Regions from separate parts of the Colwellia psychrerythraea 34H genome, predicted to be linked through region 3. Evidence: predicted binding sites of a transcription regulator. Region 3 holds the regulator's gene; each other region holds the start of a gene.
The links. Region 3 encodes sigma-54, which starts transcription at its own class of promoters, with help from an activator protein. Its sites were predicted from a motif close to GTTGGCACGNNNNTNGNNT; they were not measured.

Region 1: CPS_RS01420 (PEP-CTERM sorting domain-containing protein) is a predicted target of sigma-54. The motif match lies at 5,667-5,685, and genes of this name have one in related genera.
Region 2: nirB (nitrite reductase large subunit NirB) is a predicted target of sigma-54. The motif match lies at 1,940-1,958, and genes of this name have one in related genera.

What each region holds. Positions count from the first base shown of each region.
Region 1 covers NC_003910.7:320,620-327,723, reverse strand. The annotation lists gene CPS_RS23065 (DUF1289 domain-containing protein) at 1-166, opposite strand, end outside; gene CPS_RS01440 (hypothetical protein) at 216-3,095, opposite strand; gene CPS_RS01435 (DUF523 domain-containing protein) at 3,268-3,747, opposite strand; gene CPS_RS01430 (DUF3630 family protein) at 3,747-4,058, opposite strand; gene CPS_RS01425 (c-type cytochrome) at 4,261-4,563, shown strand; gene CPS_RS01420 (PEP-CTERM sorting domain-containing protein) at 4,818-5,591, opposite strand; gene prsT (XrtA/PEP-CTERM system TPR-repeat protein PrsT) at 5,790-7,104, opposite strand, start outside.
Region 2 covers NC_003910.7:5,241,490-5,248,593, reverse strand. The annotation lists gene CPS_RS22270 (EAL domain-containing protein) at 1-1,638, shown strand, start outside; gene nirB (nitrite reductase large subunit NirB) at 2,050-4,650, shown strand; gene nirD (nitrite reductase small subunit NirD) at 4,666-5,022, shown strand; gene CPS_RS22255 (nitrate reductase) at 5,098-7,104, shown strand, end outside.
Region 3 covers NC_003910.7:4,793,058-4,800,161, reverse strand. The annotation lists gene mgtE (magnesium transporter) at 4-1,362, opposite strand; gene CPS_RS20385 (HPr family phosphocarrier protein) at 1,844-2,119, opposite strand; gene rapZ (RNase adapter RapZ) at 2,135-2,989, opposite strand; gene ptsN (PTS IIA-like nitrogen regulatory protein PtsN) at 3,290-3,742, opposite strand; gene hpf (ribosome hibernation promoting factor) at 3,851-4,138, opposite strand; gene CPS_RS20365 (RNA polymerase factor sigma-54) at 4,165-5,682, opposite strand; gene lptB (LPS export ABC transporter ATP-binding protein) at 5,790-6,530, opposite strand; gene lptA (lipopolysaccharide transport periplasmic protein LptA) at 6,535-7,104, opposite strand, start outside.

The DNA of each region.
Region 1 (7,104 bases), 900 kb from region 3:
ACGTTGTGATTTTCTGCTTTTCTTCATCAGAATAGCTACGCCAAGAAGTGATTTCATCAATGTAACGAAAGCAACCTAGACACATGTCATCACTGTCTAAGCAGCAATTACGTACACACGGGCTGTCAGTTAGTTTTATTTGGTTATTGCTATTATGATTACTCAAGATAGTCCTTAGAAGTTTATGATAATAATACTTTTTCCATGCACTTAAATTAAGCGATAGTAACTGCATGTTGACTAATTTCATCAACTGCTTGTTTCGTTTTACTTAATAAAGTTATTTGTACCTTTTCATTGTTATCTACCCCTTGAGTAGTAAGCAATGTCTGCCAATGCTGGCAAAGCTGCAATAGGTGATCAGCAGCAAGTATTCTACCATTAACCAATAATGCCTTGATAATAGCATCAACTTTTTCAACATCGTTAACCGTAAACGCTTGGCTTAATTCCTCTACAAGCACAATATTTTCAGTTGTATATTCTTCAAGCATGAAAATAGCCAATTCAGCAGAACCCTGATGTTTCAAGTAACGTTCAAAGTTAAAACTATCCGCTTGATTTAAGAATGTTAATGCAAGTTCATCTTCAGCTATAGCGCCAATGTTATTACTACTGCTAGTAACTTGTGTCACTTGCTCTTCAGGAGTATAGCTCCCACAACATTGTTCTTTTATCCAAGGGGTCATTGCCGTAACTAGTTCACTTACGCTACTTTCAGCACTTAACTCCCCCAACACCCAGAGAGGATAATTTTCAGATTGAGCTTTAATATCTACCCGATTTTCTAAACTAAACACTCCACGTGTTATGGCGACTATAGCAGAGTGTTCCTCTCCCTCATCAATCGTAAATCTAGTGAAGGGCTGACATTCTATCTCTGTTATCAGTACCGCGAAACGACCACTTTGCCAATGTTGTTGTAACATTAATTCACAACTGACAAAGGTAATTTGTAATCCCATACCTTGCAGCAATTGCTGCAAACGCTGATACTTTTCAGGTGCCGTTACTGCAAGTAATACCTCTATAGGCCTAACAAAATATTTAGCTGCTAATTTTACAACATCCTTTTCAATATCAGCTAAGTGATCCGGTAATGACAATACGGGATAATGAGATCCTTGTTGATTATCCGCAACCGCTATGGGTAAAGTGAAACTAAAGTTATAAGCTTTTTCGGTTAATTTAGCGCTAACATCATAGCCGTGCTGGTTTTTCAATAAAGTAAAGAAGTAGTCTCCAAGCTCACTTTGCTCGGTACTATCATCACTGAAAGCTTGCAACGCTTGTGGCAAACATACTATGTCACCTTCATCTTGAATTTGGCCAGTAAAGCATATTTTTTGTTGACCATTATTTTTATCAACCAACTGTAAATTGAGCGATAACTGACTATTTTTTTGCTGAGAGAACAGCAACATGATAAAAACGCTAAACATTTCACTGAATAATGCTACATCTAGGTTTACCTTAGGGAGAATTTTTTCATCAATATTCACCGAAATTTTATTATTACAGAGAATTAACTCATTACGTGAGTTAAGCACAATAGCCTGAATGAGGGCTACAAGATTCACATCACTTAATGTCAACAAGGCATCACTACTTTGTAAATAGCGATAATAACTTGCTTGCCTTAATTGTCTGACTAAATCCAGGCCTTGATAGTGAGCATTATTCAAGTGATTATCTGCTTCGCCAGCATCATCTTTATTGCTAGCGCCTATCTTTGTCGCAATTGAGCTAACTCCTAATAAAACTAACTGCTTTATCGCAGCTAGATGAAGATCTTTACAGCGCTGCTGTTCAACTAAGAGCTCTGATGTGGATTTTTCTGACGAGTCAAACTTAATGATTCTCTCTTCCAACATTTGATTTTTATCAGTAAGCGCTAAGTACTCCTCTTCATTGTGATTGTAGGAATTTATCTGTTGAATTTTTTTTATTAACTGTTCAGTTTCAGCACTATACAGGGCATGATTAGGTAGCTTGGAGAGACTACCTTTTCCTTCAACTGTCAATGAGCTAGTTTCATTTTCTATGATACGAGTAATACAGTTGACACTAAATTGACTAGCCACTTTTATTTTTCTTCGAATTAACAAAAGTAAACCGGCAAGACTGATAAGTACAACAGTAAAAGCAGTAACTACCCATTTTGGTAACAGGTTAAACAATACAGCTTCTTTATTGATTCCTGCATAATCACTAATTGCCAATACAGCCCCCCCCTGCTGGCTTCCTAACAGCTTATCGATAATATTTTTCAATTGTTCCTGTTGGACAAGAAGCTGTTGTTGATACTTTTCTATTAAGTGTAAGTTATCTTGCCATTTAGCCAATAAATCGTCTTTTAATATTAGATCTTCAAAACGAATGAAGTCTCTGACAATGTCAGCCATTCCTTGGCTTTCGTACTGTTGATTTGCCAATTGCTTGGCATAATCAGTAATAAACATTTCATCCATTTGTTTGCTTAACTGTTCAAACTTTCTAAATGTCGTATTTAAATCCAAACGTTTAAGTTTCGCTACTACATTGGTGAGCTGACTTTCTACTTTGGATAACAGCACTGCTTGCTTTGAGTTTGTCTGTTGTTTATTCAATTGGATATTAATGGCATCAAGTAAAGTATCAAGTTGAATTAATGACTTAGATTTTACTAATTCGTTATTTGTATGACTTGATTCAATACGTGTAAGTAGGTCCATAGCATGATTATTACTAGAAAACCATTGTTGATAACTATTTTTATATTCAGATTTTAGTAATGATAGTTTTTTACTTTGTAGAGAAAGTGCTTGTTGAAGAGGGATCAAATCATTCGAATCGATATTTTTCAATATGCTATCAATAAGCTTATCAGCATTAATCAGGTAAGTTTGTTGTAGATATTGTGTTTGTAATGAAAAAAGCTGTTCAGTTATTGACGTTTGAGAGTGTTTGTACTCCTGTGCTAAAAAAAACACTATTGTGGATAATCCAACAACAATAACCAAAAAAATGACAATAAGATAAGCAGTAAAAAATTGATGAAAGTGCTTAACCTTACTTCCAGCTTTATAGGTCTGCGTACTCTGTAAATTATTCACGTTTGTAGTTGCTTCGTTTGTATTCATTACTCGTCAATATAGTTCAGTTCCCTTGCAGCACATTTTATACTATACCCGGTATCATTCAAAGTGCAGGACTCTGAAACATCCATCTTGATTGGTAATGAGTATATTTAGACTAGCAATTTTATTATGTATTTATTGAAAAAGACTACTTATCAATTTGTGCAGCCAATTCTTCAATAGAAGCTTCAGAAAATACTTTGATGCCATGTACTCGTAAAAGTTTGGTTGTTACTCCTTCCCCAATAATCTTTTTCTGACTAAATGTTCCGTCATAAATAGTATTACTACCACATGAGGGGCTTGATTCCTTTAATAGGGCTAATTGAATATTATGCTGCTGACATAAATGTAGTGCAATTTTAGCCCCTTTATCAAACTGTTCAGTGACATCAATAGATTCTATCGTGATGACTTGCTTTGTGTTCGGGTCTATTTCTGCAGGTGGTCTCGGAACAGGTAACCCTGAAATAACTTCAGGACATATAGAAATTAAGCGACCTTGTTTTTGCCATTGCTGCAATAGTTTGTTCACAAGTGGTTTCACCACTCCGTTATAACGAACGCGCTCACCTAAAAAGCATGAGCTGATTAAAATCTTATTAATGGGTTGCTCACTTATTTTCATTATTTTGTCATAGCCAAGTGAAGGGTTGCTAATTGCTCTGTACTTGGACTATCTTGCCCTTCGATCCAGCATGATTGACTATAGTAATCAAAGTTCAACACAAAATTATTATTATCCCAGCGAAAGCGAATGTTTTCCCGATCAGCGCCAATAATCTTCTCTTGCATAGTAACTGGCATGATAGGTAAAAATAGCAGGTCAATTAATGTTGCGATATTTTCTTGGCACCAGTCGTTTTTAAATGTTACGTTCAAGTAGTCTACTTGATATGTTAACGACTCAAGACTTTGTGGAATTGTAACGGAGTTCATAATCACCAATGTTCATATCTTGTAAAATATAGTTAATTATACGACTAAAGTTTGATGTTAATCAGGGCTTTTGACAAAAAAATCCACGACAAGTTCCTCTAATTTTCATATACTCAAGAGAGAATTTTATCTTTGTAACTCAGCTATCATGCTTGCATTTGACCTTGGTTACAAATACCTTAGAACCAAAGAGAGTGAAACTATGAATAAACTTATGTTTGCTGTTGCAACAGCGACGGTTATGATGGCATCTCCTGTATTTGCTGGTGATGCAGCAGCTGGTAAAGCAAAATCAGTAATGTGTGCAGCTTGTCACGGTGCTGCTGGTGTTTCTGCTGTACCAACTTACCCTAACTTAGCGGGTCAAAAAGAAGCTTACCTTACAAAGCAACTTAACGACTTTAAATCAGGCAAACGTAACGACCCTACAATGAAAGGTATGGTTATGGCGCTTTCTCCTGCCGACATGGAAAACTTAGCGGCTTACTACGCTAACATGAAATAAGCTTTCGCTTTTTCAAGTCCTATAAAAAGCCCCAGTTTAACTTAGTTAAACTGGGGCTTTTTTGTATGTGGCTATTAATCCTCTAGTCTAGAGAACACAAAAGCATCTAACCTTTAGTTATTACTGACCCTTGGTCCAATATGACTTCACTTTCATATTCCTATATTGCAGGTATAAAAAAACCTCCTAACGGAGGTTTTTTTGTCTAAAGCTTGATTAATAGTCAAACCAATAAAGTTTGCTATTTAGCAATACTAAGCTTTACGATGAGCTGCGCCAGCTAAGCCTAAAAGACCTAAGCCGAAAATAGCTAAACTAGTAGGTTCTGGGATAGAGTTACCTGAAGCAACGCCACCCCCAATACCGTATAGGTTATTTTGAAAGTCTACAGTGGCAGCAAAACCAAGATCTGAACCAAAAAGCTGAGAATCAGTATCAAAATATTCAGCCGCTGCACCGCCACTAACACTCCAAAATGAATCTAAATGACCTACTTGGGCTGTATATCCAGGACCTTGTTGTAAGGTATCAAAGCCTAGAGATAAAAATAAAGAACCATCCGCAGCAGCATCTGAGTCAACTTGTGAGGCAAAGCCGCCCAGATCAAAATTTGCCGTATTATCAAAGTAAATATTTAAAAAACCTGTACTTGCTGAAGCAGCTAAATCATATACAGAGCCATCAGTGAGGTCATTATCAAAAAGCATGCCACCAAAAGTAACAGTCAATTCACAAGTAGTACAAACAAAATCTGTTTTTCCATTAAAGCGAGTAATTTCGCCTACACCTTGTAGCATTGAGCCTACTGTACCTGGAAATGCTGGAGTAATAATTGGAGCTCCCGATGAATTAAGCCCTGCAGTAGAAAACCATTGAGCAAATTCAACAGCACCAATAAAGTCAGTTGCTAACAAAGTCTGATAATCAGGGTCCCAAGTTACACCACCAACTGTGATCTCTGATGCTGAAGCTGAAATACTTGACAATACTAATGCACCTGCAGTTAATATTTTAGAAAACTTATTCATAATTTATTGTGTCCTTTATTTAATGTGCTTTTATTAACATAAAACTATTTTAGTTAATATTCATTCTGTCAACTAATGCACGTACCGTACCAAAAAAATAAAAAGCTTAATTATCAAAAATTAAGAGATAAAATACAAATAAAATAGAAATAAAATAGAAATAAATGTAAAAAATACTGACAGCTTTAAGTTACCAATCTAGCCACTAGACTTACCTTGATTATTGAGTAAAGTCTTAGCTTTAATCAAATACTCCTTTGCTGCAGCATCAGTTGAACCAGACAAAATAGCGCTTTCGAGTATATTAATTCCTTGGCTTAATTTGTTATTTGCTATGAGAATAACACCGTAAGATTCTTGGATTGCTAAACTATCAGGTTGTAATTGGTATGCCTTCTCTATATTTATAAGTGCTTCAGCAGTTTGCTTTAATTTGAATTGATTCCATGCCAAATTATTAAATACGATTGCATTATTAGGTATTTGTGTCGATAAAACTTGGTATTGAACAACCCTCTTCTTTCTATCTTGTGGGTTGTATAATTCTGCAAGTAAAAAACGAATTTTACTATTGTTGGGGTTCTTATCAAGATATAACTCTAATAGTCTCTCTGCCTGTTTATTTTGTTTATCAAATCCTAATGTTCGTGCTAAGTTGAGTAAATTTAACTCCGTTGGTTCTTTTTCGTAAACTACAGAAAAATGTTCAATTGCTTGAGGGTAATCCTTTTCATAACTATAAATTTCACCTGCAATAGCATCGAGTTGATGATGATTGCTTTTTTGGCCCTTTATAGCTTCTAATAAATATTTTGCTTCTTGATAGTTTTTATTTCTCACCTCAAGATAAATTAGCGACGTGGTGATATTTATATTGTTAGGATAATACTTATGCAGTCTCCTTGTTTGATCCAGAGCTGCAGTATAATCACCTAGCCACTCTAATGTACTAATATATCTAATATTCAACAGGTAATCTTTAGGTTCAAGGGCTAAACCTTGCTCAAAGATTGCATTAGCTTTTAGATACTTTTCTAACTCTAAATAACTATCACCCAACAACATAAAATAATTTGATGTTAACTTAACAGATTTATCAATCCCCCCTAATGTTGTAACTGCTTTAGCAACTTGCTGATCTATTCTTAAAACTTGTGCTAGTGCGATTATGCTATAGAGGTTATCGGTCTGATGATTCCTAACTAGAATAGTAAGAACTTCTTCTAAATATTCTTTATTTACAGCTATAGAGACTAATGATTTTAAAGCTCCCTTATGCTCAGGAGATAATGCTATAAGTCGATCAAAGTAGATAATTGCTTTTGAATTTTCTGCAGCCCTTTTATGGAGTAAACCTAGGTTATACAAACTGGCAATATTTTTAGGATTTAATGAAAGTGCTTTTTCAAAACTGACTTGCGCATTAGCACTTTGTTTGTTATTCAAATAAATGAAGCCTTCCAACACATGTCCTACATCTGCCTCGTCAATCTTATCTTTATATAAATCCGCT
Region 2 (7,104 bases), 450 kb from region 3:
AGTAAGGTATCAAACCTGATCTTAATGTTGCTCATCGCAATCATGATTATTGCGGCTTTTTTGGGTTTTATTTATTGTCGACGCAGTTTAATTATGCCTATTTATCAAATGGTTAATCAGCTGCAACGGCCAGTTACTGAAGGTGGGCAGGTTTACCCAGAATTGCTCGATGACCGCAGACAGGATGAATTTGGTCTGCTGGCTTACCACTTTAATCAGTCTAAAATGGCGCTAGATAGTAACAACCGAGATCTAAAATTACAGATCAATGAACGTAAGCAGGCAGAATATCAATTAAAACATCTGGCGCTACATGATCCGCTGACGGGTTTGCCTAATAGACTATTATTTCAGGATCGGCTGGAACAGGCGATAGCACTGTCTGACCGTCACCAACATAAATTTGCCGTATTTTTTATGGATCTAGACAATTTCAAGATCATCAATGACACCATGGGTCATGACGCTGGTGATGAATTATTAAAGCAGGTTTCGTTAAGACTCTCTTGCACCGGGCGAAAGACTGATACGGTAGCGCGCCTAGGGGGTGATGAGTTTGCTTTTATTATCACTAAAGTTAATACAATTGAAGATGCGGTAACCTTCGCTCAGCGGCTCAACTCGTTATTGAAAACACCAATAGAAATTAACGGAAACAATATTAATATGGGTAGTAGTATTGGAATCACTATTTATCCTGACGATGCAGCTAATAGTGAGGAATTACTACGCAATGCCGATATTGCTATGTATCAGGCGAAGGATGATGGCAGAAATACAGTCCGCTTTTTTACCAGTGAAATGAATGCAAGATTGCAAAGAAATAAGGAAGTTTTGACTGACTTAGCTGAGTCTTTGACTAAAGAGCATTTTGAACTCTATTACCAACCGCTCTTTACTATCGACCAAAATATCTTGGTTGGAGCGGAAGCGCTCATCAGATGGCATCATCCTGAGAAGGGCATGATTCCTCCGGATCAATTTATTGCAGTTGCCGAGAAGAGTGGATTGATCAATGAATTGGGTGATTGGGTCTTAGCGCAGGCATGCCGCGAAATAAAAAACTTTTTGAATGCGGGGATTACAGTCTTTAAGGTGGCGATTAATATTTCTCCTGTGCAATTTAGGCGTAAAGATCTTTTACAGCATATGTTAATGATTCTTGCGCAACATGATGTTAGCGCAGAGCTTATCGAACTTGAAATCACAGAGGGTGCGGTGATGGATAATGTCGATCAAGCTATCGAGACAATGCAAGCCTTGCACGATGCAGGCTTTCAGTTGGCGATGGATGATTTTGGTACCGGTTATTCCTCACTAAGTTATTTGAAGCGTTTTCCGATCCAAAAGGTGAAAATAGATCGTAGTTTTATTTCAGACCTTGAGAATGACGATGATAGTAAATCTATTACCACCGCTATTATTCAAATGAGTCACTCGTTAGGATTGCATGTACTTGCTGAAGGTGTTGAAACCGAAGAGCAACTGCATTATCTACAAGCCGAAAAGTGTGATTATGTGCAAGGTTATTATACGGGAAGACCTATACCAGCCAGCGAGTTTATTAAAAACTTCAGCGAGTCCAAAAAAGGGAAATATGCTAACGGCGTCTGGACTGAATCAACGACAATGACTTAATCAAGACGCATGTTTCAGAGTGCCTGGGCTATATCACTTTTTCGATTAGTTAAAAGTCACTCTATTAGGCTTACTTAAATACTATCTACAAAATATCGCCTCGATAATATTAACCCATTCATCATCAAGAGAAATGACTATTGAATCACTCAATAGTCATTTCTTGACCCACGTTCAGCTTGTTTACCTTTTGTGAGAACGCTGCACCGTCCGAGTGCTAAATAATATTCACCCTAGTGCAAAGGGGTGATTTCCTAGGATGCAACTGGCATTAAATAATTGTTTTTATTGAAAAAAATATGTTGGCATCTAGCTTGCTCTACTAAACGCATCTTGAATAAAACCATGTTAATAGTGTGTCTTTGCTAAACGGTTTTATTTTATTCCCGCATTTTGAGTAGGATCGTCCTTATGAATACAGATAAACAGCTATTAACTAAAACTAATATTGTTGTGGTAGGTAACGGCATGGTTGGCCATCACTTTGTTGAGGAAATGGCTAAAAATCCAAACTATCAAATAACAGTGCTCTCAGCGGAGTCTCGCTTAGCTTACGATAGAGTTCACTTATCGGAATATTTTGGTGGTAAAACTGCTGACGATTTAGCAATGACTACACCGGAACATTATGAAGCCTTAGGGGTGACCTTTAAAACCAATGCTAAAGTGATCCTGATTGATAAAATCGTTCAATATGTGACGACTGAAAGTGGCGAAACTTATCATTATGATAAATTAATTTTAGCTACCGGCTCGTACCCATTTGTTCCTCCCATTCCTGGTAAGGACCAAGATCATTGTTTAGTTTATCGTACTATTGATGATTTAGAAGACATCGCCGCTAGCGCTAAAGAAAGCAAAGTCGGCGTGGTTATTGGTGGTGGTTTATTAGGTCTTGAAGCGGCAAACGCTATCAAGCAATTAGGTCTACAAACACACGTTGTTGAATTTGCCCCACAATTAATGGGTGTTCAAATTGATGGTGGTGGCGGTCGTTTATTAAGACAAAAAATTGAAGACTTAGGTGTACAAGTTCACACCTCTAAAGCGACAAGCGTAATCGAAAAAGGCAATACTAGCCGCTATAAATTATGTTTTAGTGACGAGACTGAATTAGAAACCGATCTAATTTTATTTTCTGCAGGTATTCGCCCGTATGACAACCTTGCACGTGAATTTGACCTTACTTTAGGTGAGCGTGGCGGTATTGTTGTTAACAATCAGTGTCAAACCTCAGACGAAAATATTTACGCCATTGGTGAATGTGCTTTATGGAATAACTTTATCTTTGGTTTAGTTGCACCGGGTTATGCTATGGCTAAAGTTGTCGCCAAACACATTGCTGGCTTTACTAATGAAGGAAATGGTGAAAACGGAGAAATTGCTGAGTTTACGGGTGCGGATATGAGTACTAAGTTAAAACTCATGGGCGTAGAAGTTGGCTCAATTGGTGATGCTCACGGTAAAACTGAAGGTGCATTAACCTACACTTACGAAAATCAACCTGAAGGTGTTTATAAGAAAATAGTAGTCTCTTCGGATAAAAAATCCTTACTAGGTGCTGTGCTTATTGGTGATACCAGTGAATACGATACCTTATTGCAATATATGCTTAATGCCATTGAATTACCTGAGTCTCCAGAAGGTCTTATCTTACCAATGGCTGCTGATAAGCCGACATTAGGTGTTGATGCCTTACCTGATACGGCAACCATTTGTTCATGTCATAACGTCACTAAAGGCGACATTATTGCTTCTATTGATGCAGGCGCGATGACCGTTGGCGATGTTAAAAGCTGTACTAAAGCCGGCTCTGGTTGTGGTGGCTGTGCTGCCTTGGTTAAAAGCGTTGCTGATAACGAATTTGAAAAACGCGGTGTTGAAGTTAAGAAAGACATTTGTGAGCATTTTGCTTATTCACGTCAAGAAATATACGACATTGTTAGTGTTGGAAAAATCAAAACCTTCGACGAGCTACTTGAAAAACATGGTCGTGGTCTAGGTTGTGAAATTTGTAAACCGGTAGCTGGCTCTGTGCTTGCTTCTGTATGGAATGACTACATTCTTAAAAAACCTCATTTATCTCTACAAGATACTAACGATACCTACCTTGGTAACATGCAAAAAGATGGTACCTACTCAGTTGTTCCTCGAATTGCTGGCGGTGAAATTACCCCTGACAAACTTATCGTATTAGGTGAAGTAGCTAAAAAATATAATCTTTATACCAAAATTACCGGTGGCGCACGGGTTGATTTATTCGGCGCACGTGTTGAGCAATTACCGCCAATTTGGAAAGAATTAGTCGATGCTGGTTTTGAAACAGGTCATGCCTACGGTAAATCATTACGTACGGTTAAATCATGTGTTGGTTCTACTTGGTGTCGTTACGGCGTTCAAGACAGCATGAGCATGGCTATCGACTTAGAGCACAGATACAAAGGTTTACGTGCTCCGCATAAGATTAAGTTCGGCGTGTCGGGTTGTACTCGTGAGTGTGCTGAAGCACAAGGTAAAGATATCGGCATAATCGCAACAGATAATGGTTGGAACTTATACGTTGCTGGTAACGGTGGTATGAAACCTCGCCACGGTGATTTATTCGCCACGGATTTAGATGATGAAACCTTAGTTAAATATGTTGACCGTATCTTGATGTTCTACGTACAAACGGGCGACAGATTACAACGTACATCAACTTGGATCGACAACTTAGAGGGCGGTTTAGCTTACTTACAAGACGTTATCATCAATGACAGCTTAGGCCTAAATGATGCGTTAGAAACACAAATGAAAGCCATTGTTGGTACCTATCAATGTGAATGGAAAACAACTATTGAAGATCCAGAAGCATTAAAACGTTTCCAACCATTTGTTAACTCAGATAAAAGTGATAGTAACATCCAATTTGTGACTGAACGCGAACAAATTCGTCCTGCACGTGGACAAGAAAAAATTGATGTTAAATTTATCGACGCAACTGAAAAAGAAGCCGTAGCTGAAGAAGCTTAAGAGGAGTACAACAAAATGACTACAACCACGAACAAAGCATGGCGCACTATTTGTAAGGCAACTGAACTAGTAAAAGATTCTGGTATCAGTGCTTTAATAGCTAACTCGGCGGGTGAAGATGAGCAAATTGCCATCTTTCATATACCTAACAGCGAAGAAAAAATATATGCCGTAGGTAACTACGACCCTATTGGTCAAGCCAATGTCTTATATCGCGGTCTTGTTGGCTGTATTGATGATGAGCCAGTGGTTTCTTCGCCATTATATAAACAACATTACTCGTTAAAAACAGGTCGTTGTTTACAAGAAGATCAGACTATTGCCGTTTACGATATACGGATTGAAAACGAGCAAGTACAACTTTTTTACTAGCGTATATGGCTAATTTTCAACCTAACATTGTTGGAAATTTTCCGATAGCCAAGGTTAATTTTTTTGGAGTTCAGTTTGAGCGATTTATTACCGACATCACCGCTTACCTCACCTGTAATTAAAACCGGTGAACCGTCACTTATCCAAAGTACTTGTGCCTATTGTGGCGTGGGTTGTGGTGTTGATATTGGCGTAGCAGATGGCAAAGCAACGTCATTAGTAGGCTCCGCTGCCCATCCTTCAAACTATGGCAGACTATGTGTTAAAGGTAGTAACTTACTTAATACTATCGATTTAACGGGTCGCTTGTTATCCCCTGAAATCGCAGGTGAGCAAGTAAGTTGGGATAAAGCGACTGATTACGTTGCTGAACAATTTAACGACATCATAAAAAAATATGGTAAAGACTCTGTTGCCTTCTATGTGTCAGGTCAGTTATTAACTGAAGATTACTACATTGCTAACAAGCTGATGAAGGGTTATATCGGCTCAGGTAATATTGATACTAACTCTCGTCTTTGCATGTCGTCAGCCGTATCAGCATACAAGCGTGCTTTTGGTGAAGATGTTGTTCCGTGTACTTATCAAGATTTAGAAGAAACTGATCTATTATTACTTACGGGTTCTAATGCGGCATGGACTCATCCAGTTTTATATCAACGTATTGAACGCGCTAAAAAAATTAACCCTGCAATGAAAGTTGTAGTGATTGATCCGAGAAAAACAGCAACTTGTGAATTAGCCGATAACTTTATTCAATTGAAGCCTGGTACTGATGCTGCTTTTTTTAATGGTTTATTACACTTTTTAAGTGAAAACCAAGGATTAGATACAGATTATATCGCTCAGCACACCGAAGGATTTGAGCAAGCACTTACCCAAGCCACAAGTTGGACAGTAACGAAGGTTGCAGAGTTTTGCCAAGTTAGCATAGAAGAACTTACTACCGTTTATCAATTATTCTGCAGCAGTGAAAAAGCAATTACCTTTTATTCTATGGGCATCAATCAATCCTCATCCGGGGTAGATAAATGCCAAACTATTATTAACTGTCATTTAGCCAGTGGTAAAATCGGTAAAGCTGGCAGTGGTCCTTTCTCTATTACAGGACAACCTAATGCTATGGGCGGCAGAGAAGTTGGTGGATTAGCCAATCAACTTGCCGCGCATATGGATATCGACAACCCACAGCATCAAGACAAAGTGCAACGTTTTTGGCAATCACCCACCATAGCCAACAAGCAAGGAGCTAAAGCGATTGATCTGTTTGATAAACTTGCTTCAGGTGAGATTAAAGCGGTCTGGATAATGGCGACCAACCCAGTGGTAAGCCTACCTAATCGCGCTAAGATTACTGCCGCGCTGAAAAAGTGTGAGTTAGTCGTGGTGTCTGATTGTGTTGAGCAAAACGATACCTTAGCTTTTGCCGATGTAAAATTACCGGCAACACCATGGTTAGAAAAAAACGGAACAGTGACTAACTCAGAGCGCCGTATCTCTCGCCAACGTAATGCCGTCTTACCCGCAGGACAAGCTAAGCACGATTGGCAAATTATCCAAGACGTTGCCACCAAAATGGGTTTTAGTGGTTTTGATTTTGACGATGTTAGTGATGTGTTCAAAGAACATGCTCAACTTACTCAATTTGAAAACGACGGTGAACGTCTGCTTGATTTAAGTGGTTTAAGTCAATTAACAGCCAAAGAATATAACGAACTTGCACCAATACAATGGCCAGTAAATGATGCTAATCCTGAAGGTTGTGCGCGCGTTTACGCAGACGGAAAGTTTAATACACCGTCTGGTAAGGCGAAATTTATTCCTGTTAAACCACAATTACCACTTCAAAAAACGTCTGCTGAATTCCCGTTTGTATTAAACAGCGGTCGATTGCGTGATCAATGGCACACCATGACACGAACTGGTAAAACAAATAAGTTGTCAAAACATACAGACAAGCCCTACCTTTATTTACACCCAACTGATGCTAAAGCATTAGCGGTACAAAATGACGATATGCTGTCGATCACCGCCAGTACAGGACAAGCGATCGCGCATGTAAAAGTCGATGCAAAGCAGCGG
Region 3 (7,104 bases):
GAACTAGGTTAGTAAGAGCGTAGCGGTTCCTAAAAATGCGAAAATACCTACAACATCAGTTACCGTGGTGATAATAACGCTGCCTGCAAGCGCAGGGTCTATATTGAGGCGTTTTAATAACAACGGAATACTTACACCAGCAAGCCCGGCTGCAGTCATGTTCATCAGCATAGCGAATGCAATCACGCCGCCAAGCATTAGATCCTGCTTCCAAATCGCTACTACAGTCGCAATTAACGTCGCCCAAATAATACCATTTAAAAAACCAATAGCGACTTCTTTACTGAGCAGTGCGCGAGCGTTACTGTCACCGACATGACCTAGCGCCATACCACGAATAACAAGCGTTAAGGTTTGATTACCAGCAACACCGCCCATGCTCGGAACTAAAGAATTTAATACCGCCAAAATGGCTAGTTGTTGAAAAACACCCTCAAACATACTGGTAACAGCAACCGCCATTAATGCGGTAATCAGGTTAACACCAAGCCATAATGAACGCTGTTTAGTACTTTTAATGACGGGAGCAAAGGTATCTGCCTCATCATCTAAACCAGCCATACTCATCATGGAGTGTTCTGCATTTTCACGAATGATATCGATGACATCATCAATGGTAATACGACCTAGTAAGTGGCCTGCGTCATCAACAACGGGTGCAGAAAACCAATCATGACGTTCAAAAAGTTGCGCAACATCTTGCTCGCCCAACTCAGCTTGCACCGCTTCAACTTCAGCATTAATCAAACTAGAGACAATGGCCTCTGCTTTAGCTGTTACGATTGCTGCTAGTGATACTGCGCCAATAAATTTATTGTTACGATCAACAACATAGAAAGAGTCGGTTGCGTCAGGAAGGTCACCCTTAAGGCGTAAGTACCGTAATACCACATCAACCGTTACGTCCGGACGTAAGGTGATAGTATCGGTATTCATCATACCACCAGCAGTGTCTTCCTCGTAAGATAATGCTGTTTCGACACGACTACGGTCTTGCGAGTCCATCGAGTTCAGTACTTCATTATAAATACTGTCTGGTAGGGTACGGAAAACTTCAGCTAAATCATCAATATCCATGCCTTCGGCAACAGCAGCGAGCTTTTCAGGTCGCATGCTTTTAAGAATACCTTTACGAACTTCTTCATTAAGCTCTTCAAGTACTTCACCGTGAAAGTCAGGATCAATAAGCTGCCATAACACTGGGCGGCTTTTAGCAGTAGAAGACTCTAAAATAAGGGCTAAATCATAAGCAGGCATGTGCTGTAATAGTTTTCGCACGTAGACGAACATACCACTGCCAAGTGCTTCGTTGACTTGTTGTAATCTTTGTTGGTTATACTCTTGTTCTGATATTTCTGGCATAGCGACTCTGCTTCTGTAATGTATAGTGCACAGAAAACCCTCTAAAGAGTGTATCGCTGAGAACGTTGCGAAACGGAGGGTCATACCTATTGGACTAATTAATTGTACAACTTAGAACTACATTAGCGAGCTTAGAACAAGTGAAATTATTTAAATATAGTTATTCTATATTTCATTAATTTTATGATGATATCAGTTTGCTAATGAGTTCCCAAAGGGCGAGTACCTAATAAAGGCAAAGGCTTACATGCATCGTTATTTATATTGACAAGGAAATTACCATTCTCTTCAATTAATGCCTTACCTCTAAGCCTTTTCATTCTCGCTAAGTGGGCAATAAATTGGTCCACTTGGTTTTATTATTGTTGAAAAGAATAACAGCTTTCTTTGGAAAACAGCTGAAAGTCGGCTTAAGTTTATCGTAACTTAGTGGTTTTATCAGCTTTTTTATCTTATAAGGGGAGCTTTTATATAGGTTTTTTTATTCAGCTTCGTCGAACTTATCAGAAATAAGTTGGCATATTTCAGCGAGTGCCAACTGTGCGTCTTTGCCTTGTGCGGTGATATTTACCATTTTTCCTTGACCGCCTGCTAGTAACATTAGCGCCATAATACTACCAGCGTCGGCTTCTTTACCGGCTAATTCTAGGGTGATTTTCGCGGCAAACTTTTGGCTTAATTGCGCTAATTTAGTTGCGGCACGAGCGTGTAAACCCAATTTATTACAAATGGTCACTTGTTGAGAGATAACATTCACTGTTGTGCTCACTTATTAGGTGGATTTAATATCAATATCTCTATGATGCGTTTGTATATCATCACGCTCTTTACGGAAATTCTTAGCTAACATCTCAGCGATATAAACAGATCTATGCTTACCACCAGTACAACCAATGGCTATAGTCACATAGCTACGATTATTTCGTTCTAGATGTGGTAACCAAGTCATCATAAAACTGTTAATTTGCCAAATAAATTTAGTAACAATAGCTTGGCTGGCAAGAAAGTCTTTTACTTCTTGATCGACGCCTGTTTGACCTTTGAGTGATTTTTCCCAAAATGGATTAGGTAAGAATCTAGCGTCAAATACATAATCAGCATCAACAGGAATACCGTGTTTAAAACCAAACGATTCAAATACTAATACCATAGAGCCTGTTTTTTTACCTAAAATCCGCTCTCTGACTAAATCAGCCAATTGATGAGGGCTAAGTTGACTGGTATTTATATATAGATCGGCATTAGTAGATATAGGCTCGAGTAATGATTTTTCTAAAGCAATTGCTTGATCAAGTGCCATATTCTCTTTAATAAGGGGATGCAAACGGCGTGTTTCACTAAAGCGTCTGATTAAGTCATTATCATCGGCATCTAAAAATAACGTGTTAACGTCTACTGCTTTAGGTAAATAAGCAATAATTTCTGGGATATCTTCTGGGTCTTTCGGTAAGTTTCGAACATCGAGACTTACCGCAACGTTTTCATAGTCATTGATAACAGTATGGGTTAATGCCGGCAGAAGATTAATAGGGATGTTGTCTACACAATAATAACCAAGATCTTCTAAAACTCTTAGTGCAACCGATTTACCTGAGCCTGAGCGACCACTAACAATGATTAATTTCATTTATACTATTCCGAATGCGCGGCAACTTATACCCAAGCCACATGAAGATGCAGGTTTCAGCTGGAATTAGAAACGCCTTTAGGCAAGGCATTGATTGAAGAGAATAGTTATTCTATTGTCGAAATCAATAACGTAGCATAAAGCGTTTCTAAACCAGCCCTATGGGGCCCCTGAGCGGCTTATGCTCGTCGTTGCCTCCTTTTTTAAGGGAATAATCCTTAATAAAATGAGGCGCCTTGATCATAAATCGCTCAGCGGTCCTGAAACACACAGCTTCAAGTGGCTTGGGTATATCTATTGCTAGCTTGCTTGTTGAATTAAGTTATAGAGTGCCTGATTATCATTGCATTTTCGAACTTGCTTGATCATCTTTTTATCACTAAATAGTTTAGCAATATTTTGTAGCGTATCTAAATGTTCTTGGCAGCTATTTTCGGGCACAAATAAGGCAACAAAAATATCTACGTCTCTATTATCTATGGCATCAAAATCGATTGCCTTTTCTGTTGTTATTAACACCGCAACAGCTTTACTTGTATTGGGCAATCGACCATGTGGGATCGCAATACCGTTACCTATACCAGTGCTACCCATTTTTTCTCTATTGAGTAAACTATCTAATAGTTCATCTTGCTCTATATCAGTTATTTGAATCGCAGCGAGTTGACAAATTCTTTCTAGAATACGTTTTTTACTGGTTACTGCTACATCACAACTAGTACAGCTTGTTGTTAATATTTCGGATAATTGCATAATCGTGTTAATGGTTTTAAGGCGCCACTTACGCTAAATCATTTAGCTCAGGACGCCTGCTTTAATAGGCTTTAATTACTTTAAAGCGGTCTTTCGGGCTAACTCAACTTAATGATGAGAAACCTTAGCTTTATACTTAAGAATCTGCCTATCAAGTTTATCAACTAAGGTATCAATAGAGGCATACATATCGGTGTTGACTGCAGAAGCAAATACTTCACTGCCATTCATATGAACATTAGCTTCAGCTTTTTGATTAAGCTTTTCTACGGTAAGTACAACATGGACATTATTAATGTGATCAAAATGTCGTTCTAATTTTGAGAATTTTGTATCGACATATTCGCGCAATGAACTAGTTACTTCAACATGGTGTCCAGAAAGATTAATTTGCATAAACATGATCCTTTTATTGTAGTCTTCTAAAGTAAACTCTTACGTTGATTTGACGGTGGTATCGCTAATGATTCTCGATATTTAGCAATTGTACGTCGTGCCACTTTTATTCCCTGCTCAGCTAATAAGTTAGCCATTTTACTATCACTTAACGGTTTAGCAGGTGTTTCCGCTAAGATAAGTTTTTTAATCAAAGAACGAATTGCTGTAGATGAACATTCACCACCATTCTCTGTACTGACATGACTAGAGAAGAAGTACTTGAGTTCAAAGATGCCTCTTGGCGTGTGCATATACTTTTGTGTTGTAACACGTGAGATGGTGGATTCGTGCATATCAACAGCTTCAGCTATATCGTTTAGTACCATAGGTCTCATGGCTTCAGCACCATGTTCTAAAAAACCTTGCTGGCGTTGAACAATACAATTGGACACTTTAAGTAGTGTGTCATTGCGAGATTCTAAACTCTTAATAAACCATTTAGCTTCTTGTAAGTTGGATCTAATAAATTGTCCATCATCAGTTGACGACTTCATTGTTTTAGACATTGCCGCATACTGTTTATTAATCGACAATTTAGGTGCAGTATCAGAATTTAATTCAACGACCCAACGGCCATTTTTTTTCTCAACAGAAACATCTGGAATAACATACTGGTCATCGCCTTTAATTACCGCATCACCCGGACGAGGGTTCAAGCTTTGAATTAAACGCATTACTTCACGTAGCTGATCTTCTTTTAATTTGGTTTTACGCATTAACTGGCGATAGTCTCGATTACCAAGTAGATCGATATGGTCGTTGATTATTAATTTACTTTCTTTCAGGTAAGGGGTATCAGCACTAAATTGATTTAATTGAATAAGTAAGCAATCAGGAATGGAGCGAGCTGCGACACCAATAGGATCAAACATATTAATACGTTTTAATACGGCTTCTACTTCATCAAGCTCGAGCCCTTCAGTGCCAACACTCTCTAAGATATCTTCTGGTGATACAGTTAAATAACCGGCGTCATCGACTGCTTCTATAATAGCAATTGCGATGGTTTTATCAGTATCGCTGAAAGGGGTTAATTCCATTTGCCATAATAAATGATCTTGAATGGAATCAGTGGTTTCACCCTGATAGGTGTAGTCATCAGCAGGGCTACTTACTGCGCCAGTATTTGATACCCCAGCACTGTAGCTTTCTTCCCAAGTAGTATCTATATTTAGTTCTTCTGGTATATCACTTTTTTCCATCGCCTCAGTAGTACTGATTTCGTCAATACTGGCCTGCTGTTCTTCACTACCATCGCCCGCAGGTTGATCCGTTTTTTCTTCATTAGTATTGGATGAAAAGGCTTCTTCAAGATTATTTTGTTCACTTGAATTATCACTTTGAGCTTTTTCATCAAGTTCAAGTAATGGATTGCTCTCTAAAACTTCTTGAATTTCTTGTTGTAACTCTAACGTAGACAATTGCAACAGCTTAATAGCTTGTTGCAATTGTGGAGTCATTGTTAAGTGTTGTCCAATACGGAGCTGTAGTGTAGGGCGCATCTAGGTTATATGATTTCCTATTTATTATTCTTAGTAGTTACGCTATTACAATGGGTAACTACTATTCTATTAAGTATTCTGGCTAAATATACTAGCCTATCGCTTTACTATAGCGTGAATTGTTCGCCAAGGTATACATCTCTGACTTTTTGATTAGCAAGAATTTGATCTGCATTACCTTGCGCAATAATTTCACCATGACTAACTATATAAGCATGCTCACAAACGTCTAATGTTTCTCTCACATTATGGTCTGTTATCAAGATACCTATGCCTCGCTGCTTTAAGTGTAAGATGATTTTTTTAATGTCGCCAACCGAAATTGGGTCAACACCAGCAAAGGGCTCATCTAATAAAATAAATTGAGGATCTGCAGCGAGTGCTCGGGCAATTTCAACTCTTCGTCTTTCGCCACCGGATAAGCTCATGCCGGTATTGTCTTTGATATGACAAATGTGAAACTCTTCTAATAAATTTTCAAGTTTCTCAGCGCGCTGGGTTTCACTAAGCTCTTTACGTGTTTGTAATATCGCCATAATATTATCAGAAACAGTTAGCTTTCTAAAAATTGAGGCTTCTTGAGGTAAATAGCCAATACCGCTTCGGGCTCTTTCATGCATAGGAGCAAGGGTAAGGTCTTGACCGTTGAGTTTGATCGAGCCATTGTCATTGGGGACTAAGCCAACAATCATATAAAAGGATGTGGTTTTTCCGGCGCCATTGGGGCCTAATAAGCCAACTATTTGTCCTGCGTCAACTTGCAAACTAACATTCTTAACGACTTGTCTACTTTTATAAGACTTCGATAAACCATCGGCAATCAGTGTATTTACAGGTGTTGTTTTCACTGTGTTAGTTGTCACTACTGTCGCCTTCTTTTTCTACTACCTTGTCAGTTGGTTTTTCTTCTTTAGATTTTTCGTAAGTCTCTTTCTGTTTCTTGAGTACCGTTGGTTGTAAAATAGTAGTAACAGGCTGATTATTAGCGCTCCGTGCTTGTAGTTTTTCACTGACAGTATTATAAGTTATTTCATTACCACTGACTTCACTTCCAGCTTGCTTGACTAGGGCATTACCTGAAATAATGATTGTATTCGAGTTAGGGCTATAGGTTATTTCATCTGCCTGCAAGGTAATTAAGCTACCATCTTCTAGTTGTTGCTCGAATATAGCAGGTTTGCCTTTTGCCAAATAAGTTTCATTTTTTTCATCATTCTTCTTATTAACTTGACTAAAGACTTTAACTACATCGGCGGTAATAGAAATAGAGCCTTGACGAATAATAACATTATCTAAATAACTGATAATTTTATTTTTTAGATCGGCATCTTGACTTTCAGCGACTATAATTATTTCCTGTTCCAAATCTTTTATTGCCGCCAAAGCGTTACTGACAAAGAGTAAACTTGAGGCTACGGCTAA